DNA from 2 places in the Bacillus sp. LLTC93 genome. Region 2 is predicted to be linked to the other one. Evidence: riboswitches for the same ligand, from Rfam matches in the RefSeq annotation. Region 2 holds a riboswitch; the other holds the start of a gene.
What was found. A riboswitch is a leader RNA that binds a small molecule or an ion and turns the genes downstream of it on or off. The one in region 2 is predicted to bind glycine.
Positions count from the first base shown of each region.

Region 1: another riboswitch for glycine. It lies ahead of gcvT (glycine cleavage system aminomethyltransferase GcvT); the one in region 2 lies ahead of C6W18_RS17690 (amino acid permease).

Region 1 covers NZ_PVME01000001.1:514,941-526,603, reverse strand. Annotated here, with positions in the region: gene C6W18_RS02805 (YqhG family protein) at 1-274, opposite strand, end outside; gene C6W18_RS02800 (DEAD/DEAH box helicase) at 289-1,959, opposite strand; glycine riboswitch at 2,210-2,317, shown strand; glycine riboswitch at 2,321-2,416, shown strand; gene gcvT (glycine cleavage system aminomethyltransferase GcvT) at 2,521-3,618, shown strand; gene gcvPA (aminomethyl-transferring glycine dehydrogenase subunit GcvPA) at 3,635-4,981, shown strand; gene gcvPB (aminomethyl-transferring glycine dehydrogenase subunit GcvPB) at 4,974-6,434, shown strand; gene C6W18_RS02780 (rhodanese-like domain-containing protein) at 6,477-6,857, opposite strand; gene C6W18_RS02775 (lipoate--protein ligase family protein) at 7,078-7,914, shown strand; gene mntR (transcriptional regulator MntR) at 8,000-8,434, shown strand; gene C6W18_RS02765 (patatin-like phospholipase family protein) at 8,539-9,414, shown strand; gene C6W18_RS02760 (SA1362 family protein) at 9,411-9,809, opposite strand; gene C6W18_RS02755 (DUF1385 domain-containing protein) at 9,848-10,804, opposite strand; gene C6W18_RS02750 (YqhR family membrane protein) at 11,026-11,553, shown strand; gene aroQ (type II 3-dehydroquinate dehydratase) at 11,662-11,663, shown strand, end outside.
Region 2 covers NZ_PVME01000008.1:79,426-91,088, reverse strand. Annotated here, with positions in the region: gene C6W18_RS17715 (MFS transporter) at 1-430, shown strand, start outside; gene C6W18_RS17710 (quinate/shikimate dehydrogenase) at 472-1,374, opposite strand; gene C6W18_RS17705 (MFS transporter) at 1,394-2,575, opposite strand; gene C6W18_RS17695 (LacI family DNA-binding transcriptional regulator) at 3,016-4,038, opposite strand; glycine riboswitch at 4,312-4,391, shown strand; gene C6W18_RS17690 (amino acid permease) at 4,554-5,900, shown strand; gene C6W18_RS17685 (DUF3169 family protein) at 5,948-6,628, opposite strand; gene C6W18_RS17680 (helix-turn-helix transcriptional regulator) at 6,625-6,831, opposite strand; gene C6W18_RS17675 (NUDIX hydrolase) at 7,002-7,625, shown strand; gene C6W18_RS17670 (DUF4188 domain-containing protein) at 7,637-8,119, opposite strand; gene C6W18_RS17665 (PadR family transcriptional regulator) at 8,124-8,675, opposite strand; gene C6W18_RS17660 (hypothetical protein) at 8,868-9,764, shown strand; gene C6W18_RS17655 (beta-glucoside-specific PTS transporter subunit IIABC) at 10,079-11,663, shown strand, end outside.

The DNA.
Region 1 (11,663 bases), on a different contig from region 2:
ATATTTGAAATAAACGAGGGGAGCCGAAGTGGACAAATTCACCTTCGACCGCATCACCGGCTTTTTTTTGATCGGTGATTAAGGTCAATTGCCGTGGCTCAGGTACACCTCCTGTTTTTTCAAGCCAGTGCCAATAAAAAGGGCGGTTCATAATCAATTTATCCATTTGAATTGTCAGTTGTACTGTCATATGTCCTGCACTTTCTTCTAATATGTCGCATTGATTCGCCTGAAAGAAACGGAGAAGAAATGTGTGAATGTCACGCTGCTCCATTGATCAACTCTCCTTTATGAGCCTTGCTGCCTTTTTTCTAAAAGCGGTGTTTGTGCTTCTGTTAAATAGGAAGCAAACTGAGTTAATTTCTTTTTCATGTCTCCGTCAGATTCGTGCTGAAAGAGAATATGATGCAATTCTGTTTCGGCCTCTTGGATATCAATTCGCGTTAAAATATCATCTAGATCGCCAATGACATTTTCAAATAGCTGAATTTTTTCATATAAAAGCTTCAAAATATGCTCTTCGACTGTTCCGTTCGTTGCCATATTGTAAATGTGGACATCCCGTTCTTGGCCAAGGCGATGAATACGTCCAATTCTCTGTTCTAGACGCATTGGATTCCACGGAAGGTCGTAGTTGATGATCTGGTTACAAAACTGAAGGTTAATCCCTTCGCCGCCGGCTTCTGTAGCAATTAACACTTGAGCCCGTTCTCTAAATAAATCTTTCATCCAGTCTTTTTTGCTCCGCTTAAAGCCGCCTCGAAAAGGAACCGAGCTAATGCCGTTTTGCTGAAGAAACCATTGTAAATAAATTTGTGTCGCACGATATTCAGTGAAAATAATGACCTTCTCATTTAACTGCTGAATGAGTTTGACGACTTCCAGCGCCTTTGAATTTTGCTCAACTTGATTGATTTTCTCCATGATTTGCGCAATGGCAGAAGATCCTAGAATGTGTTTTTCTTCTTCCTGCATTTTTTTGATCGTCATATAGACCGCCTCGCGGCTTGAGCAGCATTCTCGTTCCAAGGTCATGATTGAAAACATGTGCTTTGTATAAGATGGATTCTCTTTCAGCTTACAAATTTCATCATATAACGCTTGCTCTGTCGGAGAGAAATGAATGGAGATCGTTTTGACATGCCGTTTTGACCACTCGATGCCTGTGTCTTGTCTTCGGTTACGAATCATCACTTTATTGACTAGCTGTTTCAATCGATCATGGTCTTCAAGCTGCAAGTCCTTTTTGGCAAAAACATCTTTAAACTGATGTTCATTGCCTAGGTGGCCAGGCTTCAGAAGGGAAACGAGATTGAAAATTTCTCCGATTCGGTTTTGAATAGGCGTAGCTGTCAGCAGCAGGCAGAACTTTTTGTTTAGATTTCTCACAAATTCATAGTTTTTCGTTTTATTGTTTTTTAGTTTGTGTGCTTCATCAATAATGACCATATCGTAGGCGATTGATAAAATCGTGTCTCGATGCGGCTGTCTTTTGGCTGTATCAATTGAGGAAACCACGACGTCACACTGCTCCCATACATAGCTCTTTTTTTGTTCGACAGCATCAATGTAAAATTTCGTCCGCAGCTCCTGCACCCATTGAGACACAAGGGAGGCGGGGACGAGAATGAGAATCTTTTTGGCAAGTCCACGAATCATGTATTCTTTGATAATGAGTCCTGCTTCTACAGTTTTCCCAAGTCCCACTTCATCTGCTAAAATGGCTTTCCCGTTCATCTCTTCTACGACTCTTCTAGCCACTTCGAGCTGGTGCTTTAAAGGAGTGAATGCAGGCAGGTGTGCGGGAGCTTGCAAACCCTCGAATGAATCAATTGCTGTGACTTTCTGAACCTGCGTCGCTAATCGGTACATATCCCAGTTCGCCCAGGGACCGTCTGCTGAAAGCCGCTGCTGAAATTCACTTGCCCATTCCTGATCAAAAATCGTTTGAATATTCAATGTCATCGCCTGCCTTTCTAATTAGTTTGTGATAAAATCGTTCTGTTTTTAAACGCTTCATTTTTTAAGGGGTCTTTAAAAGACTATATATTTCAATAAAAGCGAACGATATTGAACATTTATTTTAAAAATGTTAATGATTTTTCTGTTGCTCTTGATCCGTTTCTAATGGTAGGATGTTGGTAAGTGATATAGAAAATAAGTCACCCATTTTGATAGTATGTCCAATAAATGTGAAGAATATGAGCGGATGATGGTATGGGGAGAGACTTGGCGGTTATTTAGCACTGGCAGGCGCCGAAGGAGCAAGCTGAATTGATTCAGTGAATCTCTCAGGCAAAAGTACTCTTACCGGACGCAACTCTGGAGAGTGTTTGCTCATTGTTTTTTAGCAAACCACCAAAGGGGAAAACGCACAATGATGTTGTGCTGTAAACTTTCAGGTGCAAGGACAGAGACTTCTTTTTGATAAAAGGGAGCTCTCTGTCCTTTTTTGCTGTGATTTTTTTCTGAAAATTCAGCTTGTGGTCTGCACTGTAAGAAAAAAGGGGGAAACGATTGATGTTGAAACGAACACCGCTTTTTCATGCGTATGAAATGTTTGGCGCAAAAACCATTGACTTCGGGGGCTGGGAATTACCTGTCCAATTTTCTTCCATTAAAGAAGAACATGAAGCTGTTCGAACAAAAGCAGGGCTTTTTGATGTGTCTCACATGGGTGAGGTGGAAGTCAAAGGGCAAGATGCCCTTCCTTTTTTACAAAGGCTATTAACCAATGATCTGTCTAAGCTGACGGATGGTAAGGCACTATATACAGCTATGTGTTATGAAGATGGCGGGACAGTGGATGACCTGCTCGTCTATCAAAAAGAAAAGAACAACTATTTGCTTGTCATTAATGCATCAAATATCGAAAAAGATGTGGATTGGCTGCTCCAGCATCAAGGGGAGGATGATGTATTGATCAAGAATGTCTCTGATCAAATCGCCTTGCTAGCACTTCAAGGACCTCTTGCTGCTGACATCATCAAGGATGTGGCGGACGAAGAGGTGACATCTCTCAAGCCATTTACGTTTTTATCACAAGCTGAGGTCGCTCAAAAAGAGGTGCTTGTTTCAAGAACCGGCTACACAGGAGAAGACGGCTTTGAAATCTACTGCCAGTCAGAAGATGCCGTTCACATTTGGTCGGCTTTATTAGAAGCGGGCCAGCCTAAAGGGTTAATACCGTGCGGGCTCGGTGCACGTGACACCTTAAGATTTGAAGCTAGACTGCCGCTTTATGGTCAGGAGCTCACAAAGGATATTTCCCCATTAGAGGGCGGGATTGGTTTTGCTGTCAAAACGGATAAAGAAGTCCATTTTATTGGGAAAGACGCGCTCAAAAAGCAAAAAGAAGAAGGAGCGAAGCGAAAGCTTGTCGGCATTGAAATGATTGATAAAGGGATTCCGCGAACAGACTATCCGGTCTTTTCAGGAGAGAAGCAGATTGGAATTGTCACAACGGGCACACAATCTCCAACGTTCAAGAAAAATGTCGGGCTTGTTCTGATCGAAACATCAGAGGCGCAGCTTCAGGCAGAAGTGGAAGTACAAATTCGTAAAAAACGTCTAAAAGCCAAAATCGTCGCCACACCATTTTATAAAAGAGCCAAATAACGAGGGGGAATAGAGGATGAAGCACAGGTATTTGCCGCAAACCGAGCAAGATCAAAGAGAAATGCTGGATGTCATTGGCGTTCAGTCGATTGATGAGCTTTTTTCAGATATCCCAGAGAAAGTAAGATTCAAAGGAGCATACAACATCAAAGAAGCCGCATCCGAAACACAGCTTGTGCGGGAATTATCTCTCTTAGCTGCAAAGAATAAGGATACTGTTTCCTATGCATCGTTTCTTGGTGCTGGTGTGTATGATCATTATCAGCCTGTCATTGTCGATCACGTCATCTCACGTTCTGAATTTTATACAGCGTATACACCTTATCAGCCCGAGATTTCGCAAGGCGAATTGCAGGCGATCTTTGAATTTCAAACGATGATTGCTGAGCTGACCGGCATGGATCTTGCCAACTCCTCGATGTATGATGGCGGAACCGCATTAGCTGAAGCGGGGATGCTGGCTGCAGGGCATACAAAGAAGAAAAAGATTGTGGTCTCTGAGACGGTTCATCCTGAATCAAGAGCGGTGCTGAAAACATATGCCAAAGGACAGCATATTGAAGTAGTCGAGGTACCTGCGCGAAAAGGACAGACGGATATAGCTGCATTAGAAGCGGCCGTCTGCGACGAAACAGCAGCTGTTCTTGTACAATATCCAAACTTTTTCGGTGTAGTAGAACCGTTAAAAGAGATTGAACCGATTGCACATAAAGGAAAGAGCCTGTTCATTGTCTCAAGTAATCCGCTTGCACTCGGCTTACTGACGCCGCCAGGAAAACTTGGGGCAGATATTGTCGTTGGTGATGCACAGCCGTTTGGTATTCCGGCTGCATTTGGCGGACCTCATTGTGGGTATTTTGCCGTGACGAAAAAATTAATGCGAAAAGTGCCAGGGCGCTTAGTCGGACAAACAGAAGATGAGAATGGCGTTCGTGGATTTGTGCTGACCCTTCAAGCACGTGAACAGCACATTCGAAGAGATAAAGCGACGTCAAATATTTGTTCGAATCAGGCATTAAATGCGTTAGCCGCTTCTGTTGCGATGACGGCGCTGGGAAAAACAGGTATAAAAGAAATCGCCTATCAAAACGTGCAAAAAGCCCATTATGCCAAGATGCAGGCGGAAAAACAAGGGCTCCAGGCTGATGTAGAAGGTGCCCATTTTAATGAATTTGTGATCAAGTTAAATGAGCCTGTGAAAGAGGTCAATAAACGATTGCTTGAAAAAGGGATCATCGGTGGCTATGACCTAGGGAGAGATTACCCAGAGCTTCAGCAGCACATGCTTGTAGCCGTGACAGAGCTAAGAACAAAAGAAGAAATTGATACGTTCATCAAGGAATTGGGGGATCGCCATGAATAAACAAGATCAGCCGCTTATTTTTGAATTATCCAAAGAAGGAAGAATTGGTTATAGCCTGCCTGATTTAGATGTACCTGAACAGGAGCTCCCAGCTCTATTTGATGAAACGTACATCCGTCATGAGGATGCTGAGCTTCCGGAAGTATCTGAGCTTGATATCATGCGTCATTATACGGCACTATCAAGACGTAATCATGGAGTTGATTCCGGATTTTACCCTCTTGGCTCTTGTACGATGAAATATAATCCAAAGATTAACGAAAAGGTCGCACGCCTTGCAGGCTTCTCGCAAATTCATCCACTCCAAGAAGCAGACACTGTGCAAGGAGCATTAGAATTACTTTATGACCTAGGTGACCATCTTGAAGAAATCACAGGGATGGACGCGGTGACATTACAGCCTGCGGCAGGAGCACATGGCGAATGGACAGGACTCATGATGATTCGTGCGTACCATGAAGCGAGAGGAGATCATAAACGAACAAAAGTCATCGTGCCGGATTCTGCTCATGGAACGAATCCGGCATCTGCGACAGTGGCTGGGTTTGAAACGATTACCGTCGCATCTGATGAAAATGGGCTTGTTGATTTAGAGGATTTACGCCGTGTTGTCAATGAAGAAACAGCTGCGCTTATGCTGACAAACCCGAATACACTCGGCCTTTTTGAAGAAAACATTTTAGAAATGGCTGAAATCGTTCACGGGGCTGGCGGTAAGCTTTATTATGACGGTGCGAACTTGAATGCTGTTTTAAGCAGAGCAAGACCAGGGGATATGGGATTTGATGTGGTTCACTTAAATCTTCATAAAACATTTACAGGTCCACACGGAGGCGGAGGTCCTGGTTCAGGTCCAGTTGGCGTGAAAAAGGATTTGATTCCATACTTGCCAAAGCCAGTGCTTGTGAAGAAAGAAGGTCGTTATTCCTTTGATTACGATCGCCCAGAATCCATTGGCCGTGTGAAACCGTTCTATGGCAACTTTGGCATCAATGTCAGAGCTTATGCGTATATCCGCTCTATGGGACCAGACGGCTTAAAGGCTGTGACTGATAATGCGGTGTTAAATGCGAACTATATGATGCGCCGCTTATGTGCTCATTACGATTTGCCATTTGATCGTCATTGTAAACATGAATTTGTCCTTTCAGGTAAACGTCAGAAGAAACTAGGTGTGCGGACACTTGATATTGCCAAACGATTACTTGATTTTGGCTATCATCCGCCAACGATCTATTTCCCGCTGAATGTAGAGGAATGTATCATGATTGAACCAACTGAAACAGAATCAAAAGAAACACTTGATGCATTCATTGAAGCGATGATTCAAATTGCAAAAGAAGCAGAAGAGAATCCAGAAGTGGTGCAGGAAGCACCGCATACAACGGTTGTCAAACGAATGGACGAAACAAAGGCTGCACGGAATCCAGTTCTTGTGTTTGAGAGAAAATAAAAAAGACTCAAAGGGGGCGGCTAGCTCCCAGAGTCTTTTTTATTAGTTTTTCGTTTTGATGCGGCCGCCCCATTTTTTAAAGCCGCCCTTTAAATTATAAATCTCACGACAGCCGTTTTTACGTAAAGTTTGGGCTGCTTTCCCGCTTCTCAAATTATTTTGGCAATAGAGATAAACAGGCTTGTCAGGACGTATTTCATTTTTTCGCTGCTTTAGTTGTGAAAGGGGGATGTTTCTTGCCCCTAAAATATGTCCGCCTTCAAACTCATTTGGCTCTCTCACATCAATGAGTTGAGCTTTGCGGTAACCTTTAATGAATTCTTCTTCCGTCAGCGTTTTCATAATGCGCTGCTGATAAATGTAGCTGCCGATGGAATAAAGAACGAAAAGTCCACAAAGTGAGAGGACGATATAGTTGAATATTGGCAATACGACTCGACTCCTTCTTGAGCATCAGCACAGTGGTCTGTCTGATGGTACGTTTTAGACAAATACTATTATAGTAAAGCAAAAGAAACTTGTCATCATAAATGGTCAGAATTATTTTCAATTCCTTCCCTATTTGATAGACTGATGAAGAGAGAAAATCGGTGGTCACCACCATCATCTAACATTGACTACGTAAAAGAGAAGGGATTTTTATATGCAAAAAGAGAAATGGTGTTTCATTGATACAGGAAACCAAGACCCTGCCTTTAACATGGCAATGGACGAAGCCTTGCTTTATTGGCATAGTGAGAAGCTCATCCCGCCTGTGATCCGTTTTTATGGGTGGGATCCGGCAACATTGTCTGTTGGATATTTTCAGCATGTTGAAAAAGAAATTAACATGGAAGCGGTCAAGCGCTATGGTCTCGGATTTGTCCGCAGACCAACAGGCGGGCGGGGGGTTCTTCATGATCAGGAGCTGACCTACAGCGTCATTGTGTCAGAGGAGCATCCAGAAATGCCAGCGACAGTGACTGAGGCGTACCGCGTCATTTCAGAAGGCATTTTAGAGGGCTTTAAAGAACTGGGACTTGATGCGTATTTTGCCATTCCTCGTACAGAAAAAGAAAAGGAAAGCTTAAAAAACCCAAGATCGTCTGTATGCTTTGATGCTCCTTCGTGGTACGAGCTTGTCGTAGAAGGCAGAAAAGTAGCAGGCAGTGCTCAAACGAGACAAAAAGGTGTGATCCTTCAGCATGGCTCGATCTTAATTGACCTTGATGAAGACAAATTGTTCGATTTGTTTCTTTATCCAAACGACCGGGTAAGAGAGCGGATGCAGCGCAGCTTTAAAAACAAGGCGGTCGCAATCAATGAAATTTCAGATCGAACATGTACATTAGACGATGCCCGTGTGGCGTTTAAACGAGGGTTTGAAAAAGGATTAAATATCGAGCTTGTACCTTATGAACTGACAGATGAAGAATTAGCGTTTGTCCACCATCTCGCCAAAACGAAATATGCCTCAGATGATTGGAATTACAAGCGTTAAGACGATGGACACTTCTTGTCTTTTAATGGGCGATGGTGTAGAATTGTTATGATTATTAAGTAAAGGTGCATTTTGGAGGGGTTTTATGACTACACCTAGTATGGAAGATTATATTGAACAAATTTATATGCTGATAGAAGAAAAAGGATATGCCAGAGTATCTGATATTGCAGAAGCCCTCGCTGTCCATCCCTCCTCTGTAACAAAAATGGTTCAGAAGCTAGATAAAGATGAATACCTCATTTATGAGAAATATCGTGGTCTGATTTTAACCCCGAAAGGCAAAAAAATTGGAAAACGTCTCGTATACAGACATGAACTGCTAGAGCAATTTTTAAGAATCATTGGTGTAGATGAAGAGAAGATTTATGATGATGTAGAAGGCATTGAGCATCATCTCAGCTGGAACAGCATTGACCGCATTGGCGATCTTGTTCAATTCTTTGAAGAAAACGACGAGCGATCTGTACAGCTGAAAGCGATTCAAAAGAAAAACGAACAAACAAATCAAGAATCTTAAGAAAAAGGACACCCATACTGAGGGTGTCCTTTTTGAATAAAGTTCTAATTGAAAGCAAATGCTCCTACACTATTAATAGTGTGAGATAAAAAGGGGGCTCCTGAATGAAGATAGATGGTGTGTTCTCAGGTGGAGGCATTAAGGGTGCAGCGCTTGCAGGTGCTTATGAAGCGCTTGAAGCGAGAGGATTTCAATTTGTCCGGCTTGCTGGTACAAGTGCTGGTGCGATTATTGCTTCACTTATCGCAGCAGGTTTTACAAGTCAGGAGATTCGGGAGCTTTTAGATGAAATGGATGAACATCAATTGCTCGACCGAAGGTGTCAATTCATCCCGTTTAAAATGCTCAGGTGGGTATCCATTTATTGGCGTCTTGGTCTTTACAAAGGAGACCGACTGGAAAAATGGCTCACAGATGTTTTAAAACGAAAAGGGGTTACCGTATTTGGGGATCTTAAAAAAAATTCGCTCAAAATCATTGCTTCTGACTTAACAAATGGAAGAATCCTCGTCCTGCCAGACGACCTTCCTTCATATGGATTAAATCCAGAACGGTTTTCCGTTGCACGAGCCATTCGCATGAGCTGCAGCCTGCCGTATTTTTTCGAGCCAGTCAAACTAAAGTCTTCAAAAGGCATTTGTACCATTGTTGATGGCGGAGTCCTCAGTAACTTCCCGATTTGGTTATTTGCTGAAGAGAAAAAAAGACCGTTCGTTGGCGTCACGTTAACCCCAAATGAAAAAGAACGCCCTCAACACTCCATCCGCAATGCGTTTGAACTGTTTGGCGCTCTTTTTGAAACGATGCGTGGTGCGCATGACGAAAGACATATCGCCACAAAACACGAACGTCATATTATTTTTATTCCTGTAGAACATGTCATTGCCACTGATTTTCATCTCATGACAGAAAAGAAAAGGGCGCTCGTCGATCTAGGTAGACAGAAGGCCGAGCAATTTTTAAAAAGCTGGACTTTTTAAAATAAGGCGCGGTTCTTCTTTTTGTTTTTCTTGCCTTCAATCACAGTCAATTGTGTTTGGCTTTTCTTTTTGAGAAGGACGGGCTTAGACTTGTGGTCAGTCGGCACGCTTCGCAAATGAGTGACCCGATTTTTCATCTGGCTTTTCGTTTTTGGTTTAGGCTGCTGCTGGTAGCGACGTTTTGATTGTTTGACTGCTTTACGATAAAGATTGCCTTCTGTTCCAGTTCTTCGATTCATCAGCCATCTAAATAGGAAAAACACAACCGCTCCAATGATCACAACTGATAGCAGCATCGTAAAGAGTCTGCCTGGGTTCGTTGTGAGTAAATACACAAATCCCAAAACACCTAAAGCGAAAATAATGGTAAAAGCAGGATGTACTCGGCGATTCATAACTGTCCACCTCCGAAGGAATTTACCGGATTTATAAGCTAGATCACTTGATGAGCAGAATCTGACGCTTGTTTCTCAGACGCTTCCTCTAAACGAAGAAGTTCTTTAAAACTTGCAATGGCTACCTCGACTTGATCGTCAGAGGGTTCTTTTGTTGTGAGCAATTGCAGCCAAAGACCAGGATAGCCAAGCACTTTTAGCACAGGCACGTCACGGAGTTTGTTCGTGAGCTGCAAGACTTCAAATGAAATGCCCAGAACAACAGGAATGAGCGCCAAGCGGTTCAGAACTCTTACCCATAAAGGATCTGTCGGTACGAGTAAATAGACGAACATTCCGACAATGACAGTGAATAAAATAAAGCTGCTGCCGCATCGATAATGCAGCCGGGACTGGCTTTGGACATTTTCCACTGTGATGTCAAGATTCTGTTCATAGCAGTTTATGACTTTATGTTCTGCGCCATGATATTGAAATACCCTTTTAATTAAAGGGGTCATGGAAATAAAGTAAATATAGCCTAATAACAGGATCAATTTAAAGAATGTTTCAACTGCGATTTGTGCGAAATTCCCTGAGAAAATAGGCCGCACAAGCTCAGCTAAAAAGACAGGTACTAGGGTAAAGACAAATTTACTAAAGAGAAGAGAGAGAACTCCGATCACAGCAATGCCAAAGATCATCGATAACTTCGAGCCTTTTTGTTCTTTTTCAAGAGAATGATCTTCAGAAGGATCTAAGTCATAGCGCTCACTGGAGAAGTTTAAGTGCTTACTGCCGTTTGCGCTTGCTTCAACAAGTGCAGCAACACCCCTGACAAATGGGATTTTCTTGAGAAAGGCGGTTCGTTTATTGGAGGTCCGGGGAAGCTTCAAAAACTCAATGGACTGATCCTTACGCCGAATCGCTGTCACATAGTTCTTTTTACCTCCGAACATGACACCTTCGACAACTGCCTGCCCTCCATATGCTGGAGGTTTTGTTTGATTGGACATATTTCATCAACCTGCCTGTTTCCTGTAATTTACATGCATTTCCTTATACCTTCATTGTACAGGAAATGAGGGGAAATCACTAGCTCACAGGTCGATTATCTACTAGAATTCTATCTACCTCTTTTTAGCCAGTATACCCTGTTATAAAAATTTTACACTCACGCATGGAAATCCTTTTTTTTCATGACATATTGGACATACTACTTGCTGGAGGTGTTCATATGAAACGTGATGAAAAGAAAAAGCAAGAAGAAAAAAATCAGTCAGTGCAAACGTCATCGCTCGTGGCAAGAGCAGCTGCTACGGGCTTTGTTGGCGGTGTTTTTTGGAGCTTTATCGGATTTCTGACCCATATGTTTCATTTTTCAGAGGTGAGTCCGAATATGCTGCTTCAGCCTTTTGTGCTCGGAGAATGGAAAAAGGGAGGACTTGGCACTTTTATTAGTATTGTGCTTTTAGGGCTTTTATCTATTGGAGCGGCCTTTATTTATTATGGGCTTTTAAAACGGGTCAAAGGTTTTTGGGTGGGTCTCATTTATGGGGGACTATTATGGTTGCTTGTTTTTTATGTATTTAATCCTATTTTCCCAGATGTGAAGCAAGTACAAGATTTACAGCAAAGCACCATTGTGACGACATTTTGCCTATATATTTTATATGGCATGTTTATTGGATACAGTATTTCGTTTGAATACAATGAATTAACGAGTCAGAAGCTAGCAAGGGCACTCGGGAAAAAGACAGAATAAAGTGTAAATCGCCCATTCATATGATAAAATATTTTTGGAAACGAAAGGTTTCTAAGGAAAAAGAAACAGATATCGAAATAGATTGAATTAGGATGAAGGAGTGGTCAAAT
Region 2 (11,663 bases):
CTATAGCATGGGTGGTTTGCTGTCTGTCTTATTGCTCGCATTTCTTTTACGCCGCTTTGTCCGTCCGGTGACCGTACTGCTGATCTATCCAATCATTACACTGGCTTCTATCTGTGTGCTATTGGTCGTGAAATCCCCAGTCTTAGGAACCATCAATGCATTTGTATTGGGATTTTCAACAGCCGGTGTCTTCCAGCTGACGTTAACAGTGATGGCTGAGTTCTTTTGGAAGAACAAAGGAACGATGACAGGAATTATCTCAACAGCCGGCGGGGTATCGGCTATTGTCATCCCGGTCGTAACAGGATTGATTGAAAGCCACTCGACCATTTTACAAATCTTTATGTTCGATGCGGTTGTGGCTGTCGTGGCGATTATCGGTGCGATGTATATTCTGTATCGATACCGTCAAATCATGATACATGAATAAAAAAAAAGACGACCTCCGCTCAGGAAGTCGTCTTTTTTTGTTTAGAAACGGTCGTTTTCAAAAAGAATCTGTTTCACTTGATCAACTGGCATATCTTCACCAGTAAAGAGTTTGTATGCAAGAGCACCTTGCCATAGCATCATGCCAAGACCGTTAATGGTTTTTGCGCCAGCTTCCTGTGCTTGAGCAAGGAGCTTTGTTTTTTGCGGGTTGTACACGACATCTGTCACGATTAAATCTTTACGCAATACATCAAGCGTATCATCGATGATGCTGAGTTGATCTAATGGTTTCATACCAAGGCTTGTCCCATTTGCTAAGATCGCACTTTCAGCGACTTCACGACGGAAAGCTTCTTTGTCTTCAAGTGGGAAAATGTTTGCTTTGACACCGAATGATTTCATTTCTTCGTTAATGTACGTCACATTTTCTTCAGCTTGAACAAAGTATTGATCATTGCGAGCGAAAATACTAATTTCACGAATACCAGATTGTGCAAGTTGAATCGCAATCGGAGTAGCGGCACCGCCTGAACCAACCAGTGTCACCTTTTGTCCCGCTAATTCAACGCCATGCTCAATCAAGTTTCTCACATAGCCAAGACCATCTGTGTTGTAGCCAATTAGCTTGCCATCTTTGTTCACGACGGTGTTACTTGCGCGAGTATATCTGGCAGAATCGTCTAGTTCGTCTAAGTAATCCAATACTTTCATTTTGTTTGGCATGGATACGTTAAATCCAGTTGCACCCATCGCTTTCATTCCGTTTACTGCTGCTTCTAGTTCATCATTTCCTACTTCAAATGCTAAGTAAGCATAGTTGATGCCTGTTAATGTATAGCCAAGGTTATGCATCCGTGGTGAAAGGCTGTGTCCAATTGGTGTAGCAAGAAGACCGACTAATTTTGTTTTTCCATCAATATTACGTTCATGTATGTTTGTCATCGATTGACATCTCCTTTAATTATCTAAATAATTTTTTCATACGTCCAAGAACAAAGACTGCTAACAATACGCTAATGACCGCAATGATCATATCGAAAAATAACGTCATTTTAATATCGTACGTGCTGACCAACCCACTTGTAATGAGTGGCACAAGAATAAACGCTGAGCTTGCTGCAATGTTGACGTATGATGAAGCCGTTGCTTTGTTTGTAGGGAATAATTTCATCATAATACTCATGGCCAGCTGGAAGATTCCTGCTGTAAATAATCCTAAGAAAAAGGTGCTGACAATCACAATGCCGTATGTTTCAATTTGGAATAATGCAAGCATCGCAAGAAATGCTCCAATTGGATAAATGATTGCCACCATAATAGGTGAAATGAATTTATCTAATACGATCGAAAGCAATAGAACAGACACAAGTGCACCAATACTAAAATAAGAAAGAAGCTGTGTCGCTTGTTCTGTGCCAAGCCCAATCAATTTCAACCCAAGTTGTGGAAGCCACGTTTGCCATACGACAAACAATGCAGTAGACGTGAACCCCATGAGCACAACAGCTAAGCCTTCACCAATCATTTTAGGTTCTTCCTTCAATTGCTCCTGTACTGGAAGATCATCTGGTGAAGAGACTTGCTTATGGTTGGGGAACGGCATAAAGACTAAGTAAATCCCTACGAGTAAATAAAGAAGTCCTAGCCCAAAGAACGCCCAGCCCCAGAAGATGTCATGTGCAATAAGGAACGCCAAGATAAATGGAAGAACAGTCGCTCCAATTGAAACGGATGCCTTCACTAAAACAGAAGCTGAACTTGCCTTTTTAGGAAACGATTCTGTCAAAGCAGGATATGTTCCCGAATCAAGTAATGAGTTTGCAATCCCAGCAGAAATCGCAAAGATAAATGCCAGTGTATAACTCGTTGTTGTTGGAATACCGATTAAGAATAATAAATAAAGAAAGTTTCCTGTAATAATGACAGGCTTACGTCCCCAGCGGTCTGCTAACCGGCCTGAGAAAAAGAGAGCAACCAGTTTACCAATTCCGATCGCCGATACAAGCAAGCTGATTTTCGGAATATCCACATGGTAGCGTTCAGATAAGCTGTCCATGTTGGATGCCACAATAATATTGATCATGCCGAGCATGAAGTAGTTTAAATACATGCCAAGTGACGATTTAATATAAGGATTTTTCATGTTCCCACTCCTATATTTGAAACCCCTTTAGGGTCAAATTCTTTGTACACCCTTTGTTATTTCCTTAAAAGTAAATAATATTATGCCCATCACAACACCCCTTGTGTGATTGATGAAAAAATAATGAATATTCATCTGTTCTTCAATTAAGTACATCGTTCTACTATAAATATAAAAAATAATAACAGTCTTAATAAGAAAGTGGATCTTCATGATTTGATCAGAATCAGAAATGATCAATTTTAACTGTTGTTGAATAAAAATAACGATCTGATGAGATGGGTATAACGATATACTAAAAGAAGCAACGAGATAAATATACTCCTGCGTTTTAAATGTGTCAAGTTTATGACTTTGTGATTTAAAAAAATAAAAATGAAATAAAGAAATGGTTGACTTGATCAATAAAAAAAGAGAATTGCTGCACGCAATTCTCCCTTTCATGATGATGTAGAGGTTTCTCTAATATGAAGTTGAGGCTTTAAGATCACTCGCTGTAGCTCTTCATCCTGCTCGTTCATTTTTTGATATAAAAGGTTCGCTGCTTTTACCCCGATGGATCGTGGGAATGATGAGACAGTGGTGAGCGGCGGGTGATATAGCTCCGCTTCAGGGATGTTATCGAATCCAACAACATCAATGTCTTCACCAGGCTTGATGTCACGAGCTGCCAGTTCCTGAATGACCCCAAACGCGACTAAGTCACTAAAGCAAAAAATAGCAGTAGGAGGCTCAGGCTGGTCGATGACTTGGGTAAGGGCTTCTTTCCCGCCTTCACGAGTAGGTACCATATCGATAATAAGAGATTCATCAATCGTCAGGTTCGCCTCATCATGGGCTCTTTTGAATCCTTTCATGCGTTCAATCCAAGTCGATGAGGATTTGATGCCGCCTAAAAAGGCAATACGTCGATGTCCTTTTTGAAGAAGGTGATGTACCGCCATCCAAGTGCCTTGTTCATAATCAGCGCCGACATAGTCACAATGCACATCCGCTAATTCACGGTTTGCCAGTACTTTTGGGGTGCGAATTTGATTTAACTGTTTGACCGTCCGAGTTGAGCTTTTCGAAGCTAGGTTTAAAATAATCCCGCCAACTCGGTGCTCTATCATTGTAGAAATGAGCCGTTCCTGCTTATCGACACTGTCAAAGGTTGTACCAAGTAAAACGGTATAGCCAAGTGATTCAAGTGTGGTTTGCACGCCGATTAAAAACTCAGAAATAAAGGTATTTGAAATATCCGTGACGATAACACCGACAATATTGGAGCTTTTTGACCGCATGTTTGCAGCAACGCGGTCGTACACGTATCCTAAATCCTCCATGGATTGCAGTACTTTTTTTCGAGTGGCTTCAGAGATTCTAGGATTGTTTCGAACAACGAGTGAGGCCGTTGAGGTCGAGACACCGGCATGCCGGGCGACTTCCTGTAATGTGACACGTTGTTTGTTCAATTTTTTCATTTGTCTTCACCAACTTCAAAGGATTGCCTAACTTGGTTCATGATCAAGATGGATTTCTCCATCAAACGAGCCGAACATTCTTTGTTTTATTATACCTTAATCAGGTGTGTTGATGAAGTGATGTCATCTTACGTCAGATAGGGAGGGAATAAAATCTTAAAAGATTACCATTGACAGCTTTCTTCTAGAGGCGTAAAATATAAAATTATTCAGAAATAGCAACATTTAAAGTAAATAACGAAGGCTATGATTGCTGTGGGTCACACTATGGCAGGAGCAGCTTCTGGAGAGACCGCATGTATGTGCGGCGCCGAAGGGTTCACAATCTCAGGCAAAAGGACAGAAGAGTACGAAATATTGTATTTGTGATGCATGGATGATGCCATGTATTGCTTTTCTCTATTTTGCTATTCTTTTATGACCATGAGATTGGAGCGCATCCAATCTCTTTTTTTATGGACTTTTTGAAGGTTCATTATATCAGTATAATATCGTCTCGTAGGAGGGCGTTGAAATTGGCACAACAAGAGTTAAAGCGAGATTTATCAAACCGCCATGTTCAATTGATTGCAATTGGCGGAACCATCGGAACAGGGCTGTTTTTAGGCTCTGGAAAGGCCATTCAATTGGCAGGTCCGTCGATCATTTTTGCCTATTTAATTGTCGGAATGGCCATCTTTTTTGTCATGAGGGCACTTGGAGAATTGCTCTTATCAAGGGCGGGCTATCAGTCATTAACCGATATTGCAGAGGACTATCTTGGCCCATGGGCTTCCTTTGTGACAGGGTGGACGTATTGGTTTTGCTGGATTATGACAGCGATGGCTGATGTCATTGCGGTCGGTGTGTATGTGCAGTATTGGTTTGACATTCCACAATGGATTCCTGCAATCATTTGTTTGTTGATTTTACTAGGGTTCAATTTATTAACGGTGAAGCTTTTTGGAGAAATGGAATTTTGGTTTGCACTGATTAAAGTCATTACGATTCTACTGTTAATTGGCGTAGGGATTGTCCTATTAATCATTGGATTTCAAACAGATGCCGGGCCTGTGACGGTCACGAATCTTTGGTCACATGGCGGGTTATTTCCAAATGGTGTCACAGGCTTCTTATTGTCATTCCAGATGGTGATTTTTGCGTATGTGGGAGTTGAACTTGTCGGTGTTTCCGCAGCAGAAACAGCAAACCCTCAAAAAAACATTCCGTCTGCGATTAATAAAATTCCATTAAGAATTCTATTTTTCTATGTGGGTGCCATCTTTGTATTACTATGTATCAACCCATGGACCGAGCTCAGTGCATCAGAAAGCCCTTTTGTGAAAACCTTTGGACTGATTGGTATACCAGTAGCAGCAGGGCTTATTAACTTTGTCGTCCTGACTTCTGCGGCTTCCGCTTGTAATAGCGGCATGTTCTCGACGAGCCGTATTTTGTATAATCTCAGTCATCAAAAGCAGGGACCATCTTCCTTTGGCCGTCTAAATAAGCACGCTGTCCCAAGCAATGCACTATTTGTTTCAACGATTGTGGTATCGGTCGGGGCTCTTTTAAGCAAGCTGATTCCCGAACAAGCCTTTGGCATTGTCACAACAATCAGTGCCATTTGTTTCATTTGGGTATGGAGTATTATTCTCATTTGTCATTTGAAATATAAGAAGACTCGGCCTGAACTGCATGAGGCATCTACTTTTAAAGCGCCATTCACTCCTTTTGTGAATATCGTTGTCCTTGTGCTATTTGCGGCCATTCTTGTCATTATGCTATTCGCTGACGCAACACGCCCAGCACTGCTATTGACACCCGTATGGTTCGGATTCCTATTCTTCATTTATGCACGAAAGAAACGCCGTTCAGCATAATGGACGTATAAAGCACAGCCTTTTCAAATGGCTGTGCTTTTGCTTATTTACCGATTTCTAATTTTCAACATATAATATGCATTTAAAATGATTAAAACAAGTCCAATGACGATAATGGAGAAGAGCTGAGAGTGATTGGCTCCGAGGGAATACAAAATCATAATAAACATGGCACCAGTCAATAAAATATTCATCATTTGATAGGTATGAAATAGCCCGTCGAGCATCACATGTTTTTCACCTTCGTCAGAAATAGCGAGCAGTTTTTTGCCATAATCCTTGTCGGATGGACTTGGTAGATTGCGATTCGGATAGACGAGTTTTAGGACAGAGATCGCCGTATAAGAAAGGATAATGGTGATCAAAAATAAAGCAGCATTTACAACAATCAGCCAGATTGGTTGCTCGGTTACAATGGCCATTCCAATAGCAACAATGGATAAAATCGTACTCACGGTATTGGCTAACGTTAAATCAGTAAAAGTTCGGTACTGCTTTGCCTCGAGTTCATCCTCCTCATCACCAGACACGGAAAGAGAGACTCTTTTCTTCATACGTGAAATTCCTGAAAAACAATAAATAATGAATAGGATCGTCAAGCCAGTGATCACAAGCGTTGCTTCAAACGCAGCATCTAGAAGTGCCAACTCAAATTCGGCCGCCAGCAAACAGTAAGCGCCGAGAAAGCCAAGGAGAGCACCTAAGAGCATTTTATATACAGTTTTCATGTGAGTTCATCCTCCTCGAATAGAAAAATACGTTCAATGGGTTCCTGAAAAATGCGTGAAAGCTTAACAGCGAGCAAGAGAGACGGCATTAATTCATCTCGTTCCATTAAGCTGATGGTCTGACGAGAAACCTTTGCACGCTTTGCAAGCTCAGTTTGGTTCAAACCATCACGTGCACGAAGCTCTTTTAGCCGATTTTTCATTCTGTCACCTCAACTTTGATCGAAATCTTTCCTTGATTGTAAAGCATGATATTCATTTTGACAAGTAAAGTTGTCAAAATGATAAAAATAATTGTCAGAAAGATCATCTTTATTCAAAAGGTGAACAATGATACGCTAAAGGAAAGAGAAACAGAAAACAGGTGAGGCCCGTGTTTATTGATCAATTAAAAAATGACTTACATCAATCACAGCCGTTGTTTATTGGAGAAGAGACAGCGTTTAAAGCGGCAGTCCTTGTCCCTTTGGTGCAAGTAAACGGAGAATGGCATATATTATTTGAGGTACGATCGCTAACCATGAGAAAACAGCCTGGTGATATTAGTTTCCCTGGAGGCAAACTCGACGGTGGTGAAACAGCACAAGAAGCTGCACTGCGCGAAACACATGAAGAACTAGGCATTCCGCCTGAATCAGTCGAGATCCTTGGGCAGCTCAGCCCTTACATTGCTTCTCCATCCTTCGTGGTCTATCCATATGTCGGCATCATTGATGAGCAAAAGGTAAAGCACTCGTTTAATCAAGAGGAAGTGGAGGAGACCTTTACTGTACCTTTATCATGGCTCAGCCAATATGAGCCGTACTTACATCATGTGTCCGTTCAGCCAACACCAGCTGAGGATTTCCCCTATGAAAAAATCATGAATGGTGAGAAGTACCGCTGGGGAAGTCGTTCGATGGAGGAATGGTTTTATGATTATGAAAACTACACCATTTGGGGATTAACAGCCCGTATATTAAAGCATTTTGTGACCGTTGCGAAAAGAAATTCCTAGAGAATCGCTCTCTAGGAATTTGTTGTATCCAGACGTTCTTTCGCTGTTTGTTTTCCTTTACCAATTGGAATAGGAGCTCTCGCTTGGCTCAGTCCGTAGGAAGGCATGTTCACGTAGACAGATTCATACGAGCCGGCTTGAACTTGATACGTTTCATGATAAATGCCCACTGCGTCATTGGTCCGTGCTCTTTGGTTAAATGCCTTCCAAGCCGCCAAATGCTTTTCCATCTTGGCATAGGCAAGGAGGTCATCTGTTGACTTCCAATATTGGATCATGGCTGTATTGCGTAAGCCGAAGTAATTTTCTGTCCCGAGGAAACCAAGCTCGTCTTGATGGGTATACAGTTCTTTGATCATGCCAGGCATCGCCATGAACACAGGCAGCCATTGGTGGATGGCCCAGCGTTTGTTGATCCTCATTCCGATGATGAACACAACAATCGAGTCAGAATTGTCTGTTGTAAACCTGCCAGCACGTATGTCTTTTTTCATTCGTTCACCCTTCTTTCTTCATCTGTTCATATGTTTCCACGCACCAATCAATTCCTGCTTGAGCCACTCTTTTTCCATAATCTAAAGTAAACAGCCAGTACTTCGCATCAGCTTCATCTGGATAGAGCTCCTTGATGTTTTGTTCAATCGAAACGTATGTCTCATAACGGATACGGAGCCCCCTCTCATAATCCTGTAGAAGCACCAGCTTTTTCTCAAACGAAAGATATTGTCCAAAGAATAACTTTAATAACACTTCATTTCGTTCTGCTGGTAACTGATCGAGCGGCTGCGCCAGCCATTGCCTTAACGTGTTCAGTCCTTTTTCCGTCAGATGATACTCCCGCTTGTCTGAACGTCCAGATGTAGAAGCGGGTGAAACCTCAGCAAGTCCTTCTTCGACTATAAACTTTAAAGCTGGATAAATTTGTCCATAACTAATTTTCCAAAAATGATGCAAGCTCTTATCAATTAATTGCTTCACTTCGTAACCTGATTTACAATCTGTCGTTAAAATACCTAAAATCGCATACGTCGTATCATTGTATTTTTTCATTACATCAGCACACCTATCTAAAAGATATATCACTTAGATATATAATAAATTTGAAATGAATATAAAGCAAGAAAATAATAATTGGTAGATTTATATTTTTGAAATACAGGAGATAAATCATAAATATGGTAATATATACTTGATGTGTAAAGAGCTTGCGCATCTATTCATAAAAGAATGGAGGGTGTACAAATGAAGTTGAGGAACATAGGAATATTGTTCATGATTGTTGCACTATTGATTGGTGTTGGAAGTTTTGGAGGAAACAAAGCATCTGCTAAAAAAGAATCACTGAATCAATCTTATGCATATGCCTATAAAACAAAGGACAATGTCAGTTGGCTGAAGGTGACTGAAAAGAAAGGCAAGGTCACGGGTTACCTAAACGGTAAGGGTGTGAAGATTGATCCAATTGAACCGTTTATGGTGAAAACAAAATACAAACTAACGGGGAAAACCACCAAAAAAGGATACAAACTTAAAGTCAAACAAAAGAAGAAAACAATCGTATATGACATCTATTTTTCTGGAAAAGATCTCATGGTCAAAAAGCAAGGAGCAAAGAAAAGTAAACGCTATCAAGCTGTTGATGAGAAGAAATTAAAAAAATACAAAAAAGCCATTGATAAGCGCTATGATGAGTACGTGGATACAGCAGAAGACCGTTACTATGAGATCATAGGGAAATACACAGATAATTTAAATAAAGCCTACGGCTATCTGTATACAGCAAAAAACAATTCATATCAAATTTTTCTTGATATTGAAGAAGCCCTTTTTGAAGGGGAATTTTCAGGGGCTATTACAATCTCCAAAGCCACAGGGAAGAAAAGCAAGCCATTGAAAAAAGAAAAATATCAAGCAGATGGAATCACAGGCTTTAAAAGCTTTTGGGTCTATCCCACACCAAAAATAAAGGGTGGCCTGTCTAAGATGATCGGATCATCTGATGTAAAAGCTGCCTATATTGAGTTGCCGTTTTGGAAAAAGAATGAAAAAATGAAACTCAAAGCTGTGAATAAGAAACAATATAAAAAGCAAGTAGAAGCATTTAAAAAAGCCGCAAAGAAAAAAGCAAAGAAAAAATAAAGATAACATTCAATCAAGTCAGATAGGACATATAAGACTATCTGACTTTTTCTATTTCAATTTCCTCTAAAGTAAAACGAGGTCGTTCTGGTGACATTAGACTTATAAAAAAATATTTTTTAAATTCAAAAATATATGTTGACGCTTACATTAACTCAATATATACTAAAAACAAATCCAATATTGATAAATTAGACATGTGACTGGTCATGCAGGCAGGATCTAAAAACGATGAATTTCTTGAATTTGTCGTTTTAGGTCCTTTTTTTATTGCCAAAATATAGGTCTCATGTATGAGAAAAGGGGGAGAAAAGATGGATTATACACAGGTTGCCAAAGACGTCTTACAGCATGTAGGTGGCAAAGAAAACATTGCTCATCTTGAACACTGTTCAACAAGACTTCGCTTCACACTGATTGATCAGAAGAAGGCAGATGTACCGGCTCTAGAAAAAACACCAGGTGTCATAGCTGTCAGAATGTCAGGTCAATGCCAAGTAGTCATTGGGAATGATGTCATCGAAGTGTATCAAAAAGTTACAAGTTTAATGGGGGGCAGCTCATCAGGGCAAGAAGTGCCTTCCAATCAGCCAAAAGAAAAAAGAAAAGCAGGCGCAGTGCTGTTAGATTTCATTGTCGGTGTCTTCCAACCGCTAGTTCCAGCTATCGCAGGTGGAGGGATTTTGAAATCATTTCTTCTCCTTTTCTCTTTATTAGGCTGGGTGGATGCAAAGGGTCAAACATATCAAATACTAAACATGGTCGGTGACGCACCTCTTTACTTCCTGCCTTTACTAGTTGCCGTCACGACTGCAAATAAATTAAAAGTAAATCCACTCGTTGCCCTATCGGCAGTCGGTGCACTCCTTCTTCCGAATATGACAGCAATGCTCACTGAAGGAGCGCAATTACTGTCGTTTGACGTAAAAAATATAGCCTATGCGTATCAAGTATTTCCGGCAATCCTATCTGTATTGCTTTACGCACAGATGGAAAAATTCTTTACTCGATTTTCACCAAAACCGATTCGTATCTTCTTCGTACCAATGATGTCATTGGTCATTACAGTACCAGTTACGTTACTTCTGTTAGGGCCGCTTGGTTTTACAGCAGGACAAGGTTTTTCATCTCTCATTCTTGCAATGTTTAATACAGTAGGCTGGGTAGCTGTCGCTATTTTAGCAGCAGTTCTTCCATTCATGGTGGCATCAGGCATGCACAAAGCGATGGTTCCTTATGCGGTCACAACGATGGGGAACCTTGGCAAAGAAGCGCTTTATCTACCAGCATCACTTGCGCATAATATTGCGGAAAGTGGAGCATGTTTCGCTGTTGCACTACGGACAAAAGATAAAGTACTCAGATCAACAGCCATTTCGGCAGGAATTTCAGCATTTTTTGGGATCACAGAGCCGGCTTTATATGGTGTGACACTTCAAAATAAGCGAGTCCTTGGGAGTGTCATGATTGGTTCGTTTGTTGGCGGGATCTTCATTGGATTAGTTGGTATACAAGCCTTTGTGCTTGTTGGCCCTGGATTAGCAAGTATGTCGATGTTCATATCAGACGAGCTCCCGCGAAATCTTATGTTTGCTGTCATTGGAGCTGTCATTTCGTTTGTTGTTGCATTTATCGCTGCTTTTGTTTTAGGTAAAGATCGAACAGTAGAAGAAAAGACAAATGACCAAGCGGCATTTGCTGAACAAATTGGAGCAGGTGAAACATTCAAAAGCCCTGTCATTGGTCAAATGATCTCCCTATCTGAAGTGAAAGATGATATTTTCTCTTCAAAGGTTATGGGAGAAGGAATTGCCATTGTGCCTTCAAAAGGAGCACTTTATGCACCAGTAGATGGTGAGGTCACCTTGCTGTTCGAAACAAACCATGCACTTGGTATGA